2 regions of the Citrobacter sp. C1 genome follow, and region 2 is predicted to be linked to the other one. Evidence: predicted binding sites of a transcription regulator. Region 2 holds the regulator's gene; the other holds the start of a gene.
The links. The regulator LexA, encoded in region 2, represses DNA repair genes until DNA is damaged. The targets are predictions, from matches to a motif close to TNCTGTATGTACATACAGNA.
Positions count from the first base shown of each region.

Region 1: metR (HTH-type transcriptional regulator MetR) is a predicted target of LexA. The motif match lies at 5,932-5,951, and genes of this name have one in related genera.

Region 1 covers NZ_CP115035.1:4,915,123-4,927,488, forward strand. Annotated here, with positions in the region: gene rmuC (DNA recombination protein RmuC) at 1-1,404, opposite strand, end outside; gene udp (uridine phosphorylase) at 1,546-2,307, opposite strand; gene IB214_RS23505 (dienelactone hydrolase family protein) at 2,573-3,382, shown strand; gene metE (5-methyltetrahydropteroyltriglutamate--homocysteine S-methyltransferase) at 3,486-5,747, opposite strand; gene metR (HTH-type transcriptional regulator MetR) at 5,983-6,921, shown strand; gene IB214_RS23520 (carboxylate/amino acid/amine transporter) at 6,824-7,723, opposite strand; gene yigL (sugar/pyridoxal phosphate phosphatase YigL) at 7,804-8,604, opposite strand; gene pldB (lysophospholipase L2) at 8,619-9,635, opposite strand; gene rhtB (homoserine/homoserine lactone efflux protein) at 9,746-10,366, shown strand; gene rhtC (threonine export protein RhtC) at 10,412-11,032, opposite strand; gene recQ (ATP-dependent DNA helicase RecQ) at 11,096-12,366, opposite strand, start outside.
Region 2 covers NZ_CP115035.1:4,671,264-4,683,629, forward strand. Annotated here, with positions in the region: gene tyrB (aromatic amino acid transaminase) at 1-834, opposite strand, end outside; gene alr (alanine racemase) at 966-2,045, opposite strand; gene dnaB (replicative DNA helicase) at 2,077-3,492, opposite strand; gene IB214_RS22390 (quinone oxidoreductase) at 3,554-4,537, shown strand; gene pspG (envelope stress response protein PspG) at 4,766-5,008, opposite strand; gene dusA (tRNA dihydrouridine(20/20a) synthase DusA) at 5,142-6,140, opposite strand; gene IB214_RS22405 (cupin domain-containing protein) at 6,232-6,720, opposite strand; gene zur (zinc uptake transcriptional repressor Zur) at 6,838-7,356, shown strand; gene IB214_RS22415 (CsbD family protein) at 7,401-7,610, opposite strand; gene dinF (MATE family efflux transporter DinF) at 7,747-9,066, opposite strand; gene lexA (transcriptional repressor LexA) at 9,198-9,806, opposite strand; gene IB214_RS22430 (diacylglycerol kinase) at 9,916-10,284, opposite strand; gene plsB (glycerol-3-phosphate 1-O-acyltransferase PlsB) at 10,455-12,366, shown strand, end outside.

The sequences.
Region 1 (12,366 bases), 240 kb from region 2:
TCCATCGGGGTAAGTCTCGTCTTGTTGCGCCTCGGGGACCGAACGTAAACGAAACTCTTCATCCTGGCTCGTGGCTTGTTCAGCCAGTTCAGGATTAATCTCACGCTTAATTTCTACACCCAATCCACGAAACGCTTCTGCCTGAGCCAGAACGTTTCCACGCCCTGAAGACAATTTTTTCATCGCCTGCCGATAGTTATCTTGTGCCTTGTCCAGGCTCTGACCTATTGCTGACATATCATCGACAAACAGCCGCATTTTGTCATAAAGCTTGCTGGCCCGGTCCGCGATCTGCTGCGCATTACGACTTTGATGCTCATACCGCCACAGATTAGCAATGGTGCGCAATGCCACCAACAACGTGGTCGGGCTTACCAGCATAATATTATTTCTGAGTGCTTCTGTAATCAGTTCGGGCTGCCTGTCCAGCGCCAGCAGAAAAGCGGGCTCAACCGGGATAAACATCAGCACATAATCAAGCGTACGTAATCCCGGCAACTGCTGGTAGTCTTTGCGGCCCAGCAGACGAATATGGTTACGCACGGAGGCGATATGTTCCTGTAACGCACTTTCGCGGGTGTAGTCATCCTCTGCATTAAAGTAGCGTTCATAGGCCACCAGCGTCATTTTCGCATCGATCACCACGTCTTTGCCCTGCGGCAATCGGACAATAACATCCGGCTGCATCCGCGATCGTGCGTCATTTTCTATGCTGACCTGAGTTTCATATTCATAGCCTTCGCGCAGACCGGACGCCTCCAGTACCCGCGTGAGTACGACTTCTCCCCAGTTGCCCTGGGTTTTGTTATCGCCTTTCAGCGCCCGTGTCAGGTTAACCGCTTCTTGCGCCATCTGCGCGTTCAGTTGCTGGAGGTTACGAATTTCGTGCGCCAGGGTATGACGCTCTTGCGCCTCTTTGCCAAAGCTATCCTGCACCTGGCGGCGAAAACCGTCCAGCTGTTCACGTAATGGTGTAAGCAAGCTATTCAGGCTTTGGCGATTTTGCTCATCAACGCGACGATTGCTGTGTTCAAAAATACGGTTTGCCAGGTTTTCGAACTGTTCGCTCAGACGCTGTTCGCTGTTGATCATCTGGCGGATTTTATCTTCCGCATGCTGTTGCGTCGCGTCGAGTCGCGTGGTGACTTCCCGGAGATCGGCTTCCAGAGAGGTGTTAATACTCTGCAGGCTGCGAAGTTCGTTGTTGAGTAGCTCGCACTCGTCGCGCCAGTGGGCTTCCTGCGCCAGCTGTTGACGTGCGGCGCTTAGCGCAATATCCAGTTCACGCCGTTCTTCGATAAGATCCGCGCGGATTTGGTCGGCACGCGCTTTGGTCGCCAGCCAGCCCACAAGCAGCCCTGCAGCTAACGCCACGACGGCACTTATCATTATCGAAATATCCACTACGCCCCCCTTACAGCAACGACTTACCCGCACAAAATAGAATTGTGCTGTATAAACGTCCAGTTTAAAAGGAATTTCCTGCGAGGTACTGCGCAAAATAAAAAGGCCGAACATGTCGGCCTTTTCAGAAAGGAGAGAAAATTACAGCAGGCGACGTGCAGCCTCTACCACGATTTTCACCGCGTGGCTTTCCGTTTGCTTCATGGTTTCAGCATTCGGGATTTCTTGCTGAGTACGGTTAACGATAACACCCGCAACCATACCGGCACGCAGACCCTGGCTTGCACACATGGTCAGCAGCGTAGCGGATTCCATTTCGTAGTTCATGACGCCCATGGACTGCCACTCTTCCATCGAGCCTTTGAAACGGCTCACCACGCGACCAGAGAAGGTGTCATAACGCTCCTGGCCTGGGTAGAAGGTATCTGAAGAGGCGGTCACGCCGACGTGGGTAGTCGCGCCAATAGATTTCGCGGCTTCCACCAGCGCGGTGGTGCATTCGAAATCGGCAACAGCCGGAAATTCCATCGGTGCAAAGTGCAGGCTCGCCCCGTCCAGACGGACAGACGCGGTGGTAACCAGCACGTCGCCCACGTTGATATGCGGCTGAATAGCGCCGGTCGTACCGATACGCAGGAAGGTACGAATGCCCAGTTGCGCCAGTTCTTCTACGGCGATAGAGGTCGACGGACCGCCGATACCGGTAGAGCAGACAATCACAGCTTTACCATCCAGCTCAGCACGCCAGGTAGTGAACTCGCGATGAGATGCCAGCTTAACCGGCTTGTCCATCAGCGCGGCGATCTTTTCCACACGCTCAGGGTCGCCAGGGACGATAGCAAGCGTAGCCCCTTGTAAATCGTTCTTGGTGAGGCCGAGATGAAAAACATCAGACTTAGACATAAAAACTCCTCTGTGAATCGGTTTTGTCAGAAGAAGCAAAAACACACTTTACCGAAGGCATAAACATATTTTCGTGACAGCTATCACTTTGATGTAAATCAATTGCATTTCATTACCGTCAAATAGTGATGAACATCACATTAACTGTTCGATACAGGCAAGCCTTGCACAAAAGATAGACCGTTTAAGGCAATGTGGTTCGTTGCACGCGTCTATAGTTAATGATGCGCTATTTGGCTAAATACTTAAGGGTACGGAGAATACCATGGCAACAACACGACAATCTGGCTTTGCACCTGCAGTATCCCCACCCGCAGCAACGGCGGTTCACACCCCGGATAACGAAATCATCGCGGGAATAACGTCGATTCCGTCTCAAGGCGATGATATGCCTGCGTATCATGCACGCCCGAAGCACAGCGAAGGTCCGCTACCGGTTGTTATCGTCGTGCAGGAAATTTTTGGCGTTCATGAACACATCCGTGATATTTGTCGCCGCCTGGCGCTGGAAGGGTATCTGGCTGTCGCTCCAGAGCTTTACTTTCGCGAGGGCGATCCGAATGATTTTGCCGATATTTCAACGCTGTTAAGCGGCCTGGTGGCCAAAGTCCCGGACTCTCAGGTTCTGGCCGATCTGGACCACGTCGCCAGTTGGGCCTCACGCAACGGTGGTGACGCACACCGACTGATGATCACTGGTTTTTGCTGGGGTGGACGCATCACCTGGCTGTATGCCGCACACAACCCGCAGTTAAAAGCGGCAGTGGCATGGTATGGCAAACTGGTCGGCGACAAAACGCTGAACTCGCCCAGGCATCCTGTCGATATCGCTACCGATCTTAACGCCCCCGTGTTGGGGCTTTATGGCGCGCAGGACACCAGTATTTCGCAGGAAAGCGTGGAAACCATGCGTCAGGCATTGCGCGCGGCGAATGCCAAAGCAGAAATCGTGGTGTATCCCGATGCCGGGCATGCTTTTAACGCGGATTATCGCCCGAGCTATCACGAAGAGTCCGCCAATGACGGCTGGCAAAGAATGCTGGCGTGGTTTGCGCAATATGGTGGGAAGAAATAAATGTTAATCGCCCGGTGGCGGCTACGCCTTACCGGGCTTACAACGACTTGCACGTTCCTGTTGGCCGGGTAAGCGTTAACGCCCCCGGCGATCGGGCACCTAATTAAGCCTGACGCAGGTTCTGCGCCGCTTTCACCATGTTCGCCAGCGCTGCGCGGGTTTCCGGCCAGCCACGCGTCTTCAGCCCACAGTCCGGGTTCACCCACAGACGCTCAGCCGGGATACGCTGTTCCGCTTTCTTCAGCAGGGCTTCAATCCATTCCACGCTTGGCACATTTGGCGAGTGAATGTCGTACACGCCCGGCCCGATTTCGTTCGGGTAGTCGAACTCTTCGAACGACTCCAGTAGCTCCATGTCGGAACGCGAGGTTTCAATGGTGATCACGTCGGCATCAAGCGCAGCGATGGAATCCATGATGTCGTTGAACTCGCAGTAACACATGTGGGTATGGATCTGCGTTTCGTCCTTCGCCACTGCGGCGTTGATGCGGAAGGCCTCGACACCCCATTCCAGATACGCCGCCCAGTCGCTACGACGCAGCGGCAGACCTTCACGCAGCGCCGGTTCATCAATCTGGATGATGCCAATACCGGCGGCTTCCAGATCGGCGACTTCGTCACGCAGTGCCAGCGCAATCTGCTTAGCGATGGTTTCGCGGGTCACATCTTCGCGCGGGAATGACCAGCAAAGAATGGTCACCGGGCCTGTCAGCATGCCTTTGACCGGTTTGTCAGTCAGCGACTGGGCGTATTTTGCCCACTCAACGGTAATCGCTTCCGGACGACTCACGTCACCAATCACTACCGGCGGCTTCACGCAGCGGGAGCCGTAGCTCTGTACCCAACCATTCTGAGTAAAGACAAAGCCGTCCAGATGCTCGCCAAAGTATTCAACCATGTCGTTACGCTCAGCTTCGCCGTGTACCAGTACGTCCAGGCCTAAACGTTCCTGCTCAGCGATCGCCTGTTTGATATGCTCGGCGATACCGGTACGGTAGTTGCCCGCATCCAGGTTACCCTTTTTAAAATCCAGACGCAGGCCGCGGATTTCCGTGGTTTGCGGGAAAGATCCGATCGTCGTGGTCGGCCACGCTGGCAGGTTAAAGCGCGCACGCTGAGCTTCGGCACGTACCGGGTAAGCGTGAGAACGTTGACTGTCCTGCGCGGTGATTGCCGCCAGACGTTTTTCGACTGCCGCATTGTGGACGCGGGTTGACTGACGACGCGCCTGAATTGGCGCACTCCACTCAACCAACGCTGCGGTATCGCCGCTGTTCAGCGCATCACGCAGCAGCGCCAGTTCACCGCACTTTTGCAGGGCGAAGGCAAACCAGCTTTTCACTTCGGCATCAAGGCGGGTTTCGACGCTCAGATCAATTGGGCTATGCAGAAGAGAACAAGAAGAGGCCACCCAAAGCGGACGTTTGCCGACAATGTCTTTAATCTGTGCATATTTCTCGGTCAGATCGGCGCGCCAGACGTTACGGCCGTTAATCAGGCCTGCGGAGAGCAGCCAGTTAGCGGGCAAACGCGAGTGCAACTCGGCTACGTCATCTTTACCATGAACCAGATCCACGTGCAGACCCTGTACCGGCAGCGCGGTGATGGTATCCAGATTCGGCGTCACGCCTTCGAAATAGGTAGTCAGTAGCAGCTTCACCTGCCCGGTCAGCGCATCGTACGCCGGTTTAAAGGCGTTCAGCCATTCCTGGGGCAACTCCAGCACCAGCGCAGGTTCATCAATCTGTACCCACTCAACACCGCGTTTCGCCAGCTCAGCCAGCACCTGCTGGTAAACCGGCAGGATGTCGTTCAGCAGACTCAGGCGATCAAACTGCTCACCCTTCACTTTCCCCAGCCACAGGTAGGTGACCGGACCCAGCAGGACGGGCTTCACTTTGTGGCCCAGCGCCAGCGCTTCGTCCACTTCATCCAGCAGTTGAGTCCAGGTCAGTTTGAACTGCTGACCTTTGGTAAATTCAGGCACCATGTAGTGATAGTTGGTATTAAACCATTTGGTCATTTCCGCCGCTGCCGCCGGTTCACCGGTCGGTGCGCGACCACGGCCAATGCGGAATAAGGTGTCGATATCGACAGAGCCATCATTGTTCTGATGACGGGCCGGAACGTTACCCAGCAGCAAACTGGTGGTCAGCACATGATCGTACCAGGCAAAATCGCCCACTGGCAGCAGGTCAACGCCAGCTTGCTTTTGTTGATCCCAGTGACGAGCGCGCAGTTCGCGACCCGTTGCCAGCAATTCTTCACGAGAGGCGTTACCCGCCCAGTAGCTTTCTTGCGCTTTTTTCAACTCGCGACGCAGGCCAACGCGAGGGAAACCGAGGGTGTGATTCAATATTGTCATTTTTCTTCCTCTAATTATATGTAAATCCTATGGATTTTGAATTTAGGGAAGGCGGCAAGTTTGCTCATCCCCAGGAGCTTACTGAAGTAAGTGACTGGGGTGGGGAAACGAAGCCAACGCACCATAAATTTAAAAGACGAAGGATTTTAGCCGTCCAGATGTTTACACATCCATAATTGGCGGTTACTGTATATTCCTCAAGCGCAATTTATTCATGCCGAAGTGAAGGACTTTCATGATCGAGATTAAGCATCTGAAAACGCTACAGGCGTTGCGGAACAGTGGGTCGCTGGCAGGCGCAGCAGCGACGTTGCATCAGACCCAATCCGCCCTGTCTCACCAGTTCAGCGATCTGGAACAACGCCTCGGCTTTCGGCTATTTGTGCGTAAAAGCCAGCCGCTACGTTTTACGCCACAGGGTGAAATTTTGTTGCAGTTGGCCAATCAGGTGTTGCCACAAATCGGTCGCGCGCTTCAGGCATGCAACGAACCGCAGCAAACCCGGCTGCGCATCGCCATTGAATGTCACAGCTGTATTCAGTGGCTGACCCCCGCGCTGGAGAATTTCCGTGCTAACTGGCCACAGGTAGAGATGGATTTTAAATCCGGCGTGACTTTCGATCCGCAACCAGCCCTGCAGCAGGATGAGCTGGACCTGGTGATGACATCCGACATTCTGCCGCGCAGCGGCCTGCACTATTCACCGATGTTTGATTTTGAAGTCCGTCTGATACTGGCGCCCGATCACCCACTGGCCAGCAAAACGCAGGTAACGCCGGAAGATTTAGCCAGCGAAACCCTGTTGATTTATCCTGTACAGCGCAGCCGACTGGATGTCTGGCGGCATTTCCTGCAGCCTGCTGGCGTTAGCCCGTCGCTGAAGAGCGTGGATAACACCCTGCTGCTGATCCAGATGGTCGCCGCCAGAATGGGTATTGCAGCGCTGCCGCACTGGGTAGTGGAGAGTTTTGAACGCCAGGGCCTGGTAGTGACCAAAACCCTGGGTGATGGATTATGGAGCCGACTGTACGCCGCTGTGCGCGATGGCGAGCAGCGTCAGCCGGTCACGGAAGCATTTATTCGCTCAGCGCGGAATCACGCCTGCGATCACCTACCGTTTGTGCGGAGTGCGGAGCGACCCACTTTCGATGCACCCACAGTGAGGCCACTATAACAACCGCACCAATGATGAAGCTTGGCCAGTGAGGCTGCTGGTGCCAGATGGCCAGATTAACCAACAGCCCCGCAGGCACATGCATATTGTTCATGATACCCAGTGTGCCTGCATCTACCTGCGTCGCGCCGTAGTTCCACATAAAGTAACCGATGCCCGATGCTGCCACGCCAAGGAACACCAGAATCCCCCACTGCAGCGAAGTTTCAGGCATTTTTTGCGCATTCCCTACTATAAGCCAGGCAACGACCGCCACCAGTAATGCCCCCATATAAAACCAGGCAAAGGCGTTGTGCTGCGGCATGGGACGGGTTTCCATCAGACGCTTATAGCCCACCATGCCGATGGCAAAGCTGATGTTAGAAAGCTGTACCAGCAGCAGACCGGTCCAGAAATGACTGGTCACCTGATCGTAACGAATGATCCCCGCCCCAATCACCGCCAGCAGTGCGCTAAACGCGTAGCTCCAGCGTAAACGGCGTCGGCTCATCAGGTCATAAATCAGTGTGATATAGAGCGGTGTCAGGACGGTAAATAACAGCAGCTCGGAAACCGTCAGGTACAAATAAGCACGGAAACTCAGCATATACATGATGCCAAGCTGCATGGCACCCACCAGCATGTACAGACCAATCGTTTTTACGCTGTGGCCGCGGGTACGCAGGAATGGCAGGAACACCAGCGCAGCCAGTCCGACCCGCACCAGCACGGCAAAATAGCTATCGACATGACCGGCAAGGTACTCGCCAAACAGGCTAAAGGAAAAGGCCCACAGAATAGTGGTAATGATGAGTAGCGCCACAATAGATGTCTCTGAACAAAAGATACACCCATTGTAGCGAAGTTCACGGTTGACAACTGACTAACTAATGAGCGGTTCCGTTATTGTAAAAACAGTTCTCGCAGATAATGCGGCACGGCATCGTCGGCATTAAGCCCGATCACGTCCAGCTCCGGGTGCAGATCCTTCAGGCGCTGATGCGCATTACCCATAATGCAGCCTTTTCCCGCCATCGATAGCATTTCGGCGTCGTTCATGCCGTCACCAAAGGCGATACAGTCTTTCAGGCTGAAGCCCATCGCTTTTGCCACCGCTTCCAGCGCATGGCCTTTTGATACGCCACCCGCCATCACTTCCAGACAGGTCAGCGTGGAGAAACTGACGTTCACACGATCACCCCAACGGGCGTTAATAGCCTGCTCCAGCGGCAGCAGGATTTCGTGAGAGTCGGTGGTGAAAAACACTTTACTGACGCCTTCCGGCTCCAGCAGCGCAGGTTCAAACAGTGAGTAGTTAAACACCGCTTCTTTAAAGAAACGCATTTCATCCGGGCGATGGCGGTTCATAAACCACTCATCGTCGCGATACACGTTGGTCACGATATCCGGGTTCGCATTCACCACACCAAACAGATCGCTGGCAATGTCGCGATCCAGGTTATGCGAGAACACAAGATTCCCGTCAGTATCATGTACGCGCGCACCGTTGGAGGTGATCATGTAGGACTTAATGCCGAGATTGTCGCGAATTTGCCCTACATCAATATGATGACGGCCGGTCGCAAACACAAAATTCACACCACGAGCCGTCAGCAGTTTCAGCGTCTCTTTGGCATACGGGGACAGGGTATGGTCGGGGGAAAGCAGCGTACCGTCTAAATCAGATGCAACTACCTGATACATAAAAAATTAAACCTCTAAGCAAAGCGGTGTCCGCTGGATGAGTTATGCCTGTCGAAAAATTCAACAATGGCGTTGAGCGCGACTGAGCGCATTGCGTCCTTTTCAAAAAGGATCTCATGGTAGGCGCCTTTTATGACCAGCGGTTGACCTCCTTCTACAGGATGGCCCGCTGCAGCGCGGAGTTCACAAAAACGATAGTGCATGCGGTTATCCACCACACGCTCTTCTTCAGCCTGAATAAGCAACGTCGGGGTCGCATCATCTCCGGCCCCGGCCAACACCTGCTCACCCGCCAGAATGCCTTCACGCACCCAATGATAGGTCGGGCCGCCTACGCGCAACTGCGGATCATCAGCATAGAAGCGCAGATTACGCCGATAGCGCTGTCGGCTATGGGTGAGCGCATTCATCCCAAACGGCAACGCCCGCCAGCGACCGGTCCCCATGGCATAGCCTTCGCGAATGCGCGGATACCCTTCAGCCCAGTCAAGAATATGGCGCACCATCCAGTCAGGAAAGCGCATCACGATCCCGAACATCGGGGCGCTGAGGGCAATAGCATCACACTGATTAGGGTGGCGCTGCAGGAACAGCGTGGCAATAGCGCCTCCCATGGAATGCGCCAGTATATAGCGTTTTCTCCATGGACCTGGCTGCACTTCCTGCTGCCAGAAGGCGGTCAAATCGTCGACATAGTCATTAAAGTTATCCACATGGCCACGGTGCGGATCCGAGAGCATCCGCCCGGAACGCCCCTGGCCACGATGGTCGATAATGAGGACGTCAAAACCAGAATAAAACAGGTCATACGCCAGTTCAGCGTATTTTACGTAGCTTTCTATGCGCCCGGGACAAACGACGATGACGCGATCGTTTTTTTCTGCACGAAAGCGAACAAAGCGTACGGGAACATTATCTACGCCAGTGAATTCCGCTTCCTCCCGCTGACGCCAGAAATCTGTCAGTGGCCCCATGGAAAAAGCGGCAAACGCGTTTTCTCTTGTTTCCCAGTCTTTTTGCTGCTGAAACATCGGGTATCCAGCCTCGTTGACCAAGTAAAATCGTTTTTTTTGCCGAGCCTGTTACAACGCATCGGCAGTAGCGTATTGTGGCATAAAAATAGACAAGTCGGGAGTTTCTCATGACCTTTGAATGGTGGTTCGCCTACCTGCTGACGTCCATTGTTTTGAGCTTGTCGCCAGGTTCAGGGGCGATCAACACCATGACAACCGCCATCAGCCATGGTTATCGGGGAGCAGCGGCGTCGATTGCCGGTTTGCAGACCGGGCTTGGCATTCATATCGTGCTGGTCGGTGTTGGGCTAGGAACGCTATTCTCACGGTCAGTGATCGCCTTTGAGGTACTAAAGTGGGCGGGGGCAGCCTATCTTATCTGGTTGGGCATTCAGCAATGGCGCGCGGCGGGAGCCATCGACCTGAACACCATCGCCAATACGCAATCACGCAGTCGCCTGTTCAAGCGCGCCGTCTTCGTCAACCTGACCAACCCAAAGAGCATTGTATTTCTCGCCGCCCTGTTCCCGCAGTTCATCATGCCGCAGGAGCCGCAGTTGATGCAGTACGTGGTGCTGGGCGTGACCACCATCGTGGTCGATATTATTGTGATGATCGGTTATGCGACGCTGGCTACCCGCATTGCGGGCTGGATTAAAGGGCCAAAGCAAATGAAGGCGCTGAACAAAGTGTTTGGTTCGCTGTTTATGCTGATAGGTGCCCTGCTGGCGTCAGCACGGCATGCCTGAGATCAGTGCCGGATGACGCTACCGCTTATCCGGCCTACTGGTAAGTTAACGCGAAATAATCAGATGAATGCCGAAGCCCGCGAATAACGCGCCGGCAAAGCCGTCAATCCACTTCGCCAGACGCTGATAGCCACGACGCATTTTCGGCAGCGCAAACAGGCTGGCGACCACGGTAAACCACGCCAGCGTCTCGACGATAATCAGCGCGAAAATACCCCAACGGGCAGCGGTACCGACGTTGTCGCCGACAAACAGCGAAAAGACGGAGCCAAAATAGATAATGGCTTTGGGATTCGCCAGGTTGGTCAGCAGACCTTTTAAAAAACTGCGTCCGCTCTGCGCCAGCTCAACCTGCGGCGCGGGTGCCGCAACGTCCTGTTTTTTAAACGCGCCGCGCAGCATCTGATACCCCATCCAGCACAGATACAGACCACCGCCGACCATAATAATAGTGTGCAGCCAGGCCATTTTTTCGATGATCAGATGCAGACCGAGCAGTGCCACGCCCGCCCAGACCATGACGCCGCAGGTAATACCCAGCACACCCATCATCGCCTCTTTGCGCGAGCGGCTAACGGCCGTTTGCGAAACAAAGAAAAAATCGGGGCCAGGACTCATCAGCGCTACGATGTGTACCAACGCAACAGTAAAAAATAGCGTTAACATAAAAATGACTCGCGGGGAAATAGTTCAGAGAGTCACCATCCTGGCACTTTTTTGCCTGGCTGACTACTCTTCGTCGTCACCATCAACATGTGCGCGGATAAGTGCCATAAACTCTTTGCCAAAACGCTCAAGTTTACGCATTCCCACGCCGTTGACGCTCAGCATTTCGCTCGGTGACACCGGCATTTGCTCGGCCATTTCAATCAGCGTGGCGTCGTTAAAGACCACATACGGCGGGATATTCTCTTCATCGGCAATGGCTTTACGCAGCTTACGCAGTTTGGCAAACAGCTTACGATCGTAGTTACCGCCAAAGGATTTCTGCATTGCGCGTGGTTTAAGCGCCACAATACGCGGCACGGCAAGCTGTAGCGGCACAACGCCGCGCAGTACCGGACGCGCAGCTTCGGTTAACTGCAACGCGGAGTGGTGGGCAATATTCTGCGTCACCAGTCCGAGGTGAATCAGCTGGCGAATGACGCTCACCCAATGTTCGTGGCTCTGTTCACGACCAATACCGTAGACCGGCAGCTTGTCATGCGCCATCTCACGAATGCGCTGGTTATTCGCCCCGCGCAGAACCTCGACGACATAGCCCATACCAAAACGTTGGTTAACGCGGTAGATCGTCGACAGCGCTTTACGCGCATCCATTAAGCCGTCGTACTGTTTTGGCGGATCGAGACAAATATCGCAGTTGCCGCACGGCTCCTGACGCCCTTCGCCAAAATAGTTCAACAGCACCAGACGGCGACAGGTTTGCGCCTCGGCAAAGGCCCCCATCGCATTGAGCTTGTGACGCTCGATATCCAGCAGCTGTCCGGCGGGTTTCTCTTCGAGACAACGGCGGAGCCACGCCATATCGGCCGGATCGTAAAACAGCATCGCTTCTGCGGGCAGGCCATCACGCCCGGCACGCCCGGTTTCCTGATAGTAGGACTCGATATTACGCGGGATATCAAAATGCACCACGAAGCGCACGTTGGGTTTGTTAATTCCCATGCCAAACGCCACGGTCGCGACAACGATTTGCAGGTCGTCGCGCTGGAATTTCTCCTGCACGTCGGCGCGCACGTTGTTGTCCAACCCGGCATGATAGGCTCCGGCGCTGATCCCACGGCTTTGCAGACGCGCCGCGGTGTCTTCAACCTTCGCGCGGCTGTTACAGTAAATAATGCCGGACTTTCCGCGTTGTTCCTGCACGTAGCGCATCAGCTGATCGAGCGGCTTAAACTTCTCCATTAGCATGTAGCGGATATTGGGACGGTCAAAGCTGCTGATCTGAATGAGGGGATCGTTAAGCCCGAGCAGACGCACAATATCCAGCCGGGTGG
Region 2 (12,366 bases):
GGCTTTTAACTGCCCCAGCACGCGACCCGCAGTCTCGGCGTCTTCGCACACCACGGAAAGGCCGCCGACACGCTCACCGTATAAAGAGAAAATTTTAGAGAACGAGTTGCTGACCAGGGCAGGCAATCCAGCGCTGGCAATGGCGCGGATCGCATAGGCGTCGTCTTCCATTCCCGCGCCAAATCCCTGATAGGCAATATCAAGGAAAGGGATTAGATCGCGCGCTTGCAGAATCTCGATAACCGCATCCCACTGCGCAGGCGTCAAGTCCGCACCGGTCGGGTTATGGCAGCACGGATGCAACAGTACAATGCTGCGAGCCGGTAAGGTGTTCAAGGTTGCCAGCAGGTCGTTGACGCGCACGCCGTTAGTCGTGTTGTCATACCAGGGGTAAGTACTTACTTCGAATCCAGCCCCTTCAAAAATCGCGATGTGGTTTTCCCATGTCGGATCGCTGACCCAGACGCCAGAATCAGGGAAGTAACGCTTCAGAAAATCCGCACCTACTTTTAGCGCACCTGATCCTCCCAGCGTCTGAATCGTCGCCACGCGCTGCTGCTGAAGAACCGGGTGTTCTGCGCCAAACAGTAGTGGCGCAATGGTGTGGCGATAGCTGTTCAGGCCTTCCATCGGTAAATACAGTGACGCACCCTGCGGCTGAGCATTGAGCCGGGCTTCCGCTTCGCTTACGGCGTTAAGCTGAGGGATTATCCCGTCTTCGTTGTAATACAGACCGATGCTGAGATTCACTTTGTCACGACGTGAATCTTCCTTGAAGCGCTCCATGAGCGATAAAATCGGGTCGCCGGCGTAGGCGTCAACTTTTTGAAACACGTGGTGGTTCTCCAGGTTTACAGAAAGGGGATAAGAACACAATAAACCGGAAGCGGGAGAAGATCGAGAGGATGTTGAGAGGATTATTGCCGGATGGCGGCAGAACCGCTTTATCCGGCAGACAGCCAGATTCAGTCCACGTACTTCATCGCTACCCTTGATGTCAGGCGCGTGATAAGTTCGTAAGCACTTACTTTCGTTATTTCAGCAATGCGTTCAACGGGCAGACCATCGCCCCACAGAATCACCGGATCGCCGGCTTTTTCCTGCGCTTCTGGTCCCAAATCAACGCAGATCATGTCCATTGCCACACGACCAACAATCGGCACTTCCCGACCATTGACCAGTACCGGTGTGCCGGACGGCGCCGCTCGCGGATACCCGTCGCCATAGCCCATCGCCACCACGCCCAGGCGCGTGTCACGCGCGCTTTCCCACGTTCCACCATAGCCAACAGGTTCGCCCGCTTTGTGCTCGCGCACGGCGATCAGGCTGGAGGTGAGCGACATCACCGGCTGGCAGCCAAAATCAGTCCCGGCGGAATGATTCTCCAGCGGCGATACGCCATACAGAATTAGCCCCGGACGCGCCCAGTCGAAATGGGACTGCGGCCACAGCAGGATACCGCCAGATGCGGCAATAGAACGCTGTCCCGGCTTGCCTTCACAAAAACGATTGAAGATTTCGAGCTGCTTTTCCGTCGCGCCACATTCGGGTTCGTCTGCACGGGCAAAGTGGCTGACGATGTTGACCGGCTGACGCACGTTTTTACAGTGGGTCAAGCGTTGATAAAACGCCTCAGCCTGCTCAGGACGTACGCCCAGACGGTGCATCCCGGTGTCGAGCTTCATCCAGACGGTGACGGGTTCCGCCAGTTCAGCCGCTTCCAGCGCCGCAAGCTGCTCCTCATTGTGCACGGCAGTATGCAGCCGCTGTGCGGAGATGGTCGGCAGATCGGAGGCATCGAAAAAACCCTCCAATAGCAGGATGGGTTGCGTGATCCCACCCGCGCGCAGTCGCAGAGCTTCTTCAAGACGAGCGACACCAAAAGCGTCCGCATCAGGGAGCGTTCGCGCGGTCTCTAACAGACCATGGCCGTAAGCGTTCGCTTTCACCACCGCAACCAGTTTACTGGCAGGTGCCAGTTCACGCAGACGTTGCAGGTTGTGTCGCAGAGCGCGGCGGTTAATGACAACAGTTGCCGCTTGCATTTGTGTTCCTTAATAAATGGACGACGGAGCGTTACTCATCGTCATACTGTGGTCCGGCATAATTATCGAAGCGTGACCACTGGCCGTTAAACGTCAGGCGCACCGTACCGATTGGGCCGTTACGTTGCTTACCAATAATAATTTCCGCGATGCCTTTTAAGTCGCTGTTTTCGTGATAAACCTCGTCACGATAAATAAACATGATTAAGTCGGCATCCTGCTCGATAGACCCCGATTCACGGAGATCCGAGTTGACCGGACGCTTGTCGGCGCGTTGTTCCAGAGAGCGGTTAAGCTGCGACAGCGCCACCACCGGCACATGCAGTTCTTTTGCTAATGATTTCAGCGAGCGCGAAATTTCAGCAATTTCCAGCGTACGGTTGTCGGAGAGCGACGGCACCCGCATCAGCTGCAGGTAGTCGATCATAATCAGTCCGATACCGCCGTGTTCACGGGCGATACGGCGTGCGCGCGAACGCACTTCCGTGGGCGTCAGGCCGGAGGAGTCATCAATGTAGATGTTTCGTTTCTCCAGTAAGATCCCCATGGTGCCGGAAATTCGCGCCCAGTCTTCGTCATCCAACTGACCGGTACGGATTTTAGTCTGGTCTACGCGCGACAGCGATGCCAGACAACGCATCATGATCTGTTCGGAGGGCATTTCAAGACTAAAGATAAGTACCGGCTTATCCTGCAACATCGCCGCATTTTCGACGAGGTTCATTGCAAACGTCGTTTTACCCATCGACGGACGCGCGGCGACGATAATCAGGTCCGACGGCTGTAGACCGGCAGTCTTTTTGTTGAGGTCGTCGTAGCCGGTATTCACCCCGGTGACGCCGTCATGCGGCTGCTGGAACAGCTGTTCGATGCGCGCGACGGTGGCGTCGAGCACCTCGGTAATATTTTTCGGGCCTTCGTCTTTGTTGGCGCGGCTTTCGGCGATTTTAAAAACGCGGGATTCCGCGAGATCCAGCAAATCTTCACTGGAACGCCCTTGCGGATCAAATCCGGCCTCCGCGATTTCATGGGCTACCGAAATCATGTCGCGCACGACGGCGCGTTCGCGGACGATATCCGCATAGGCGCTTATGTTCGCCGCACTTGGCGTATTTTTAGATAACTCAGCCAGATAGGCGAAACCGCCGACGCTGTCGAGTTGCCCCTGCACTTCCAGCGACTCGGCCAGGGTTATCAGATCGATGGGTTTGCCCATCTCCTGCAAACGATGCATTTCGGTGAAGATATGCCGGTGCGGTCGGGTGTAAAAATCCTCCGCGACGACACGCTCGGCAACATCGTCCCAGCGTTCGTTATCCAGCATTAAACCGCCCAACACCGACTGTTCCGCTTCAATCGAGTGCGGCGGTACTTTCAGCCCGGCGACCTGCAGATCGCGGTCACGAGCATCAGTCTGTTGTTTGTTGAAGGGTTTATTTCCTGCCATAGTGAATGGAGTTACCGAGATAATGATTGGGTCGAAAGATTACCACATTTCTGGAGGAAGCATGGCAACACGTATTGAATTTCACAAGCACGGCGGCCCTGACGTACTGAAGGCTGTGGACTTTACGCCCGTTGATCCGACCGAGCATGAAATCCAGGTCGAAAACAAAGCGATTGGCATCAATTATATCGATACCTACATCCGCAGCGGACTGTATCCGCCCCCTTCTCTGCCCAGCGGACTCGGCACCGAAGCGGCCGGCGTGGTCAGCAAAGTCGGTAGCAAAGTAACCCACATCAGCGTTGGCGATCGCGTGGTCTACGCCCAGTCAATGCTCGGCGCCTACAGTTCCGTACATAATGTCCCCGCCGATAAAGCCGCCATTTTACCTGATGCCATCTCGTTTGAGCAGGCTGCCGCGTCCTACCTGAAAGGGTTAACCGTTTTCTATCTGTTGCGTAAAACCTATGAAATCCAGCCTGACGAGCCGTTTCTGTTCCATGCCGCCGCAGGCGGCGTTGGTCTGATTGCCTGCCAGTGGGCAAAAGCATTGGGGGCGAAGCTAATTGGTACCGTCGGCACTGCGCAAAAGGCGCAAATTGCATTACAGGCCGGCGCATGGCAGGTGATTAACTATCGCGAAGAGAGCATTGTCGAGCGGGTTAAAGAAATTACGGGCGGTAAAAAAGTCCGGGTAGTTTATGACTCGGTGGGTAAAGACACCTGGGAAGCCTCGCTGGACTGCCTGCAACGCCGGGGATTGATGGTGAGTTTTGGTAATTCTTCCGGGCCGGTGACCGGCGTTAACTTAGGCATTCTGAACCAGAAAGGCTCGCTGTACGCCACACGCCCTTCTCTGCAGGGTTACATCACCAACCGCCATGAATTGACCGAAGCCAGTAATGAGCTATTTTCACTGATTGCCAGCGGCGTGATTAAAGTCGATATCGCGCAAGGTCAGACGTTTGCGTTAAAAGATGCCCAGCGGGCGCATGAAGTACTGGAAAGCCGGGCCACGCAGGGGTCGAGTTTGCTGATCCCGTGAAACTTCTCCCTTAAATAATTCAAGCAGCCAACACGCCTGCGGTTTGAATTATGACGGGGAAGAAAAGAATTAGGGCTTCCCGTAGGAAGCCCTTTCTTTTTTTAGTTCGGCTGTATGTAGGGTACAGCTCGATGAATTCGTTAACCGCGCAATAGTGACAGATTTAATAATCAATTCCTATTTGGTTCTAAAGGCAATGTTGCAGGTTGTGATGTACCGCTCAATACCTTAGTAAAATCGACGGTTATTGCGCTGATAGTGCGGGACTTTTGGCGCTTTTATGGCCTTGATAACCCACACCACGGCGACAGCCAATAACAGCCATGGCAGCAGTTTAATCATCAGCGCAAACATCCCGCCGAGGAACATCACGGCGGTCGCCACCATCAGCGCAGCCAGAATCCCCAGCAGCGACACGCCGGTGACCATCAGCATGACAAAAAAGCCAATCACAAAAAGTAGTTCCAGCATGATGCTCTCCCATAATGAATTTCTGCTTAAACCATTACAAAAATCATGCCAGAATTAATTGATTGATTTATAAAGAAAATGCCCCGCAACAGTGCGCAGGGCGTGGTGAAATTGACTAACTTTTGGTGAACAATTAACGTTTGTCTGCTACCAGCTTCAACGCATGTTCCAGCACGTTGATATCCGCACCGGCTTTGTGCGCATTTTCGCTCAGGTAACGACGCCACTGACGCGCGCCCGGAATGCCCTGGAACAGCCCCAGCATATGGCGGGTAATATGTCCCAGATACGTTCCCTGGCTCAGTTCCCGTTCAATATACGGGTACATGGCGCGCACCACGGCAACAGGGTCCACGTCAGCACCCGTTGAACCGAAAATTTCGCGATCCACGGATGCCAGAATACCGGGGTTCTGATAGGCTTCACGTCCCACCATCACGCCATCCATATGTTCAAGGTGCGCTTTCGCTTCTTCCAGCGATTTAATGCCGCCGTTGATCGACATGGTCAACTGCGGGAAATCACGCTTCAGCTGGTACACGCGGGCGTAATCCAGCGGTGGGATTTCACGGTTTTCTTTCGGGCTCAGCCCGGACAACCAGGCCTTGCGCGCATGAATGATAAACATCTCACATTCTCCTTTGCCGGAGACCGTGTTGATGAAATCACACAGAAATTCGTAGCTGTCCTGGTCATCAATGCCAATACGGGTTTTGACCGTCACCGGAATCGATACCACATCACGCATCGCCTTGATGCAGTCGGCAACCAGCTGCGCATTGCCCATCAGGCAGGCACCAAACATCCCGTTTTGTACGCGATCAGAGGGACAGCCCACGTTGAGGTTTATCTCGTCATAGCCCCGTGCTTCCGCCAGCTTCGCACACTGTGCCAACGCGGCCGGGTCGCTACCACCAAGCTGTAAGGCTATCGGATGCTCTTCGTCGCTATACGCCAGATAGTCGCCTTTACCATGAATGATTGCCCCGGTGGTTACCATCTCCGTATAGAGCAGCGTCTGGCTGGACAGTAAGCGCAAAAAGTAGCGGCAGTGTCTGTCCGTCCAGTCGAGCATCGGCGCGATAGAAAAACGATGTGCAGGGAAAGCGGTGGACTGAGATTCAGGCAGCATGGCGAATAATTAAGCATCCGGTTAAAAAAGGGGCGCCACTATAGCATAGACCGCGACGATAGTGAGCCACATCGTCACGGCCCCCCTCATGCTATTTCGATCCGGGTTTACCGTCGTGGGAACCAAAAAACTGTGGTGGATGGTCAACCCAGCGATCCTCGCGCGTGGCCGCATACACCGGATTCAGTGGGTAATAGATACGATTGAATTTTTTATTTGCCTCGCCGACGACCAGCAGTCGCACCTCTTCACTGGTGTTATTGATAAAGGTGTGACACACGCCGGTTCCCGCTGGAAATCCGACGCTGTCCCCCGGTTCCAGCTTCCATAAATAGCCGTTAATCCAGGCCTCCGGATACCCTTCCAGCACGTAGATAAACTCTTCTTCATCGCTTTCGGCGTGAGGGTACGAGGTGCGACGGCCCGGAGGCAGGCGTTCATGGTGAATACCGAGGCGACCCAAGCCCAGCTTACGAGCAAGCGGTGCGCCGATAGAAAACAGCTCATCACTTCCGGGATAGGTAGCGTCGTCAGCCCCCTCCACCTCACGCCAGTGGCGAATACAATCCGGTCTTTTCATTTTATATTTTCCAGTATTGCGATGCGTCAGGTATAGCACACCACGGCTGATCTCGGCGTTTTATGCAGAACATGATAAAGTAAGGGATTAACCTTCCACGCAAATCGAGGCGCAAAAATGGAAAGAACCCCTACGCAGGAGTTGCTGGCTCACGCTGAAAAACTCTGTGCGCAACGTAACGTGCGACTCACGCCGCAACGCCTCGAAGTGCTGCGCCTGATGAGCCTCCAGGAAGGGGCAATCAGCGCATATGACCTGCTGGATTTATTACGGGAAACTGAACCACAGGCTAAACCGCCTACCGTCTATCGTGCGCTCGATTTTCTGCTCGAACAAGGTTTTGTCCACAAGGTAGAATCCACCAACAGCTACGTGCTTTGCCATTTGTTTGATCAGCCCACCCACAGCTCCGCGATGTTCATTTGTGACCGCTGCGGCGTGGTGAAAGAAGAGTGTGCGGAGGGCGTGGAAGACATCATGCATACGCTGGCGGCCAAGATGGGCTTTGCCCTACGTCATAACGTAATTGAAGCGCATGGCCTGTGCCAGGTCTGTGTGGAAGTTGAAGCCTGCCGTCATCCTGGCGACTGCCAGCATGATCACACGATTCAGGTAAAAAAGAAGGTCGGGCGTTAAGCGAGAGAACGTACATCCTTGTACATTCAGGCGGGAGGGGATAATTACCAACGGTAGTCGTTGCGGGTTTCCCAATCCTTCACTTCTTTCTCCGCCTGATCTTTCGCATAACCGTAACGTTCCTGGACTTTACCCACCAGTTGGTCACGCTTACCTTCAATGACCGTCATATCATCATCGGTCAGTTTGCCCCATTGCTCTTTCACTTTACCTTTCAACTGCTTCCAGTTACCACCGACTTCGTCTTTATTCATCATCAAATCCTCATCGTTAGGTTGTGAATAGCGAGAGTGCTGCGTCCAGACACGCTATGTTTTTGCTGGACGTGAGAATAAGTGTAGTCAGTGATTCTGAGTTCTATTTATTATTCGGAATTTTTAACCATACGAGTCAGGAAAACCAGGTGCCATTTCGCCAGTGACGCCGCCAGATAAAAGCCAGCGAGAGTCCGCGCAGCGCCAGAAAAACGGCGAGTGCCAGCCACAAACCGTGGTTGCCTAACAGCGGTAACGTGAATAAGGTTAAGCCGAATCCCGCAGCGGCAACGGCCATACTGTTACGCATTTCCGCAGCACGCGTTGCGCCAATAAACATGCCGTCCAACAGGTAACACCAGACGCCCACCAGCGGTAACACCACCTGCCAGATAAGGTAACGATCGGCCAGCTGCTGAATCTGCGGTAGTGAGGTCAACGATGCAATAATGTGCTCGCCAAACAGGGCATAGATCAGTGAAAAAAGGATCGCCACAATGCCCGACTGTCGACACGCCGCGCGCCAGACATCCAACAGTTGGCTGCCATCCCGGGCACCATAAGCCTGACCAGAGTGCGCTTCCACGGCATAGGCAAATCCGTCCAGCGCATAGGCGGTGAAGGTCAACAGGGTCATCAGAACGGCGTTGACCGCAATAATATCGCCCCCGAGACGCGCCCCGAGTACCGTAATCGCACCAAAACACAGCTGCAGCAACAGCGAACGCAGCATGATGTCGCGGTTAAGCGCCATCAGACGGCGGAAGTTTCCGCGCCATGCCTGTTTCAGCATCATGAGCGAAACACCGCGCAGGTGGAGAACCTTGCGCACCATCAGCAGGCCAATCAGCAACGTGGCATATTCGGCAATCACCGTCGCCAGCGCGGCGCCCTGCACGTTCATATGCAGCCCCATCACCAGCCATATATCGAGCACAATGTTGAGGATATTGCCGACAATCAACAGGATCACCGGTGCTCGCGCGTACTGAACGCCCAGCAGCCAGCCAAGCAGTACCAGGTTCGCCAGCGAGGCAGGCGCGCTGAGCCAACGGATTTCAAGGAAGCGCCTGGCCTGTTCCAGTACCGCTTCGCTCCCCCCCACGATGTGTAACGCCAGATCGATAATCGGCGTACGAAATAGCGCAATTGCCGCCCCCGCCCCCAAAGCCAGAATCAGCGGCTGCACCAGTGCTCGGGCCAACGCCTGCGGATTTTTTGCGCCAAATGCCTGAGCCGTCAGCCCGGTGGTACTCATGCGTAGAAAGAGCAGCAGCATAAAGAGAAAACTGGTTGCCGTCGCACCCACTGCGACGCCACCCAAATAGACCGGGCTATCCAGATGACCAATCACAGCCGTATCCACCAGTCCCAGCAGGGGAACGGTGATATTGGAGAAAATCATTGGCAGGGCAAGGTGCCAGAGTGCTTTATCAGAGGAGGTAAAAAAAGGCATACAGGAGAGCCTGAGAAGACGTTAGAGATACTGGAAAAAATCGTACAGGCCCGGTAAACAGAGTGCCACCGGGCACGTTGCCGGATGACGACGTAAACGTCTTATCCGGCCTACAGGAAATCAACAGACCGTTACAGCCATTCACCGTTACGGATAACGCCGACGGCCAGTCCTTCAATGGTGAAGTTCTGCTCACGCAGGTCGACAACGATCGGTTTGAACTCGCTGTTTTCTGGCAGAAGCTCGACTTTATTTCCCTGTTTTTTCAGACGTTTAACCGTCACTTCATCATCAATGCGGGCAACAACCACCTGGCCGTTACGCACGTCCTGTGTCTTATGCACTGCCAGCAGATCGCCATCCATAATACCAATGTCTTTCATTGACATACCGCTGACGCGCAGCAGGAAATCAGCATTAGGTTTGAACAGGGATGGATCAACCTGATAGTGGCCTTCGATGTGCTGTTGCGCCAGCAGCGGCTCACCTGCAGCAACGCGACCTACAAGCGGTAATCCTACCTCTTCTTCATGCAACAGACGAATACCACGCGATGCACCAGAGACGATTTCGAGCACCCCTTTACGCGCCAGCGCTTTAAGGTGTTCTTCAGCCGCGTTTGGGGAACGGAATCCCAAACGCTGCGCGATCTCCGCACGCGTCGGTGGCATACCTGTCTGGCTGATGTGATCCCGAATGAGATCAAACACCTCTTGCTGCCTGGCCGTTAACGCTTTCATTCCGCCCCCTGGGTGTATATACAGTTATGCTGTGAGTATATACAGCTAAAGGCGATTTTGGAACCGCAAACTGCACAAAAAACAGGAGATTTATGAAGTTGTGGAATCCTTATCGAAAATGGGACCACAACAGGATGCCCCAGGTGATCAGGGCGACAAAAATAGACAGCAGAACAGCCGCCGACCCCATATCTTTCGCTCGACCGGAAAGTTCGTGATGCTCCGATCCAATACGGTCGACCACTGCTTCAATAGCGCTGTTTAAGATTTCAACGATCATCACCAGCATTACTGAACCAATCAACAACACACGGGTAATGGCGTCGACGTCCAGCCAGCAGGCGATGGCGACGCCCAGCAGTACGGCAACGCTTTCCTGACGAAATGCCGCTTCATTTATCCATGCGGCGCGAAAACCTTTCCACGAGTAGCCAGCAGCTTTGATAATTCGGGTGAATCCAGTGGTATTATTGGCCATCAAAAGAACCTTTTTACATTATTAGCGTCAATGTCATTGTAACGTTACCCCGTTTGTTTCAGGGTGTGGCAAAGCAGCGCGAAGTATGACGGGATACACCAGAAATTCACTAAACTTTCTGATATCCTTGCAGCGCATTTGCATTATTAACCAGAGGCTTTACATCGTTTATGTCCGGCTGGCCACGAATTTACTACAAATTACTGAATTTACCATTAAGCGTCCTGGTAAAAAGCAAGTCTATTCCGGCAGAACCTGCCCCGGAGTTGGGACTCGATACGTCTCGTCCCATTATGTACGTCCTACCGTACAACTCAAAAGCAGACTTGCTGACGCTACGTGCCCAATGTTTGGCGCACGATCTTCCCGATCCCCTGGAACCGCTGGAGATAGACGGGACTTTACTGCCGCGCTACGTGTTTATTCACGGCGGTCCGCGTGTGTTCACCTATTACACGCCAAAAGAAGAGTCCATCAAGCTGTTCCATAACTATCTCGATCTGCATCGCAGCAATCCTGACCTGGATGTGCAGATGGTGCCGGTTTCGGTGATGTTTGGCCGCGCGCCTGGCCGCGAAAAAGGTGAAGTCAACCCGCCGCTGCGCATGCTGAACGGCGTACAGAAATTCTTCGCCGTTTCCTGGCTCGGTCGCGACAGTTTTGTCCGTTTCTCGCCGTCGGTCTCTCTGCGCCGCATGGCAGACGAACACGGTACGGATAAAATCATCGCTCAGAAACTGGCGCGCGTGGCGCGTATGCACTTTGCCCGTCAGCGTTTAGCTGCTGTTGGCCCGCGCCTCCCTGCCCGCCAGGATCTGTTTAATAAGCTGCTGGCCTCAAAAGCAATCGCCCGTGCGGTAGAAGATGAAGCCCGCAGTAAAAAAATCTCCCACGAAAAAGCGCAGCAAAATGCCATTGCGCTGATGGAAGAGATCGCCGCCAACTTCTCCTACGAGATGATCCGCCTGACTGACCGTATTCTGGGATTCACCTGGAACCGACTGTATCAGGGTATTAACGTTCACAATGCAGAACGCGTTCGCCAACTGGCCCACGACGGGCATGAAATTGTCTATGTCCCCTGCCACCGCAGCCATATGGATTACATGCTGCTGTCGTACGTTCTGTATCACCAGGGGCTGGTTCCTCCGCACATTGCGGCCGGGATCAACCTGAACTTCTGGCCGGCTGGCCCGATTTTCCGCCGCCTGGGTGCGTTCTTTATTCGTCGTACCTTCAAGGGCAATAAGCTCTATTCCACCGTATTCCGCGAATACCTCGGCGAGTTGTTCAGCCGCGGTTATTCGGTTGAGTACTTTGTCGAAGGTGGGCGCTCACGTACCGGTCGTTTGCTGGATCCGAAAACCGGCACGCTATCGATGACCATCCAGGCAATGCTGCGCGGCGGTACGCGTCCTATCACCCTGGTGCCGATTTACATTGGCTACGAGCACGTGATGGAAGTCGGCACCTACGCGAAAGAACTGCGTGGCGCGACAAAAGAGAAAGAGAGCCTGCCGCAGATGCTGCGTGGCTTAAGCAAGCTGCGTAATCTGGGTCAGGGCTACGTCAACTTTGGCGAACCGATGCCATTGATGACCTACCTCAATCAGCACGTGCCGGAGTGGCGTGAGTCTATCGATCCTATCGAGTCGATTCGCCCTGCCTGGCTGACGCCGACGGTCAATAACATTGCCGCCGATCTGATGGTGCGCATTAACAACGCCGGTGCGGCCAACGCCATGAACCTGTGCTGTACCGCGCTACTTGCATCCCGCCAGCGTTCCCTGACCCGCGAGCAGTTAACTGAGCAGCTTGATTGCTACCTCAGCCTGCTGCGTAACGTACCGTATGCATCAGATGCAACGGTTCCGACGCAGAGTGCCAGTGAGCTTATCGATCACGCCCTGCAGATGAACAAGTTTGAGGTCGAGAAAGATACCATCGGTGACATCATCATTCTGCCGCGCGAGCAGGCGGTATTGATGACTTACTACCGCAACAATATTGCGCATATGCTGGTACTGCCGTCACTGATGGCGGCGATTGTGACTCAGCATCGCCGGATTTCACGCGTCGCAT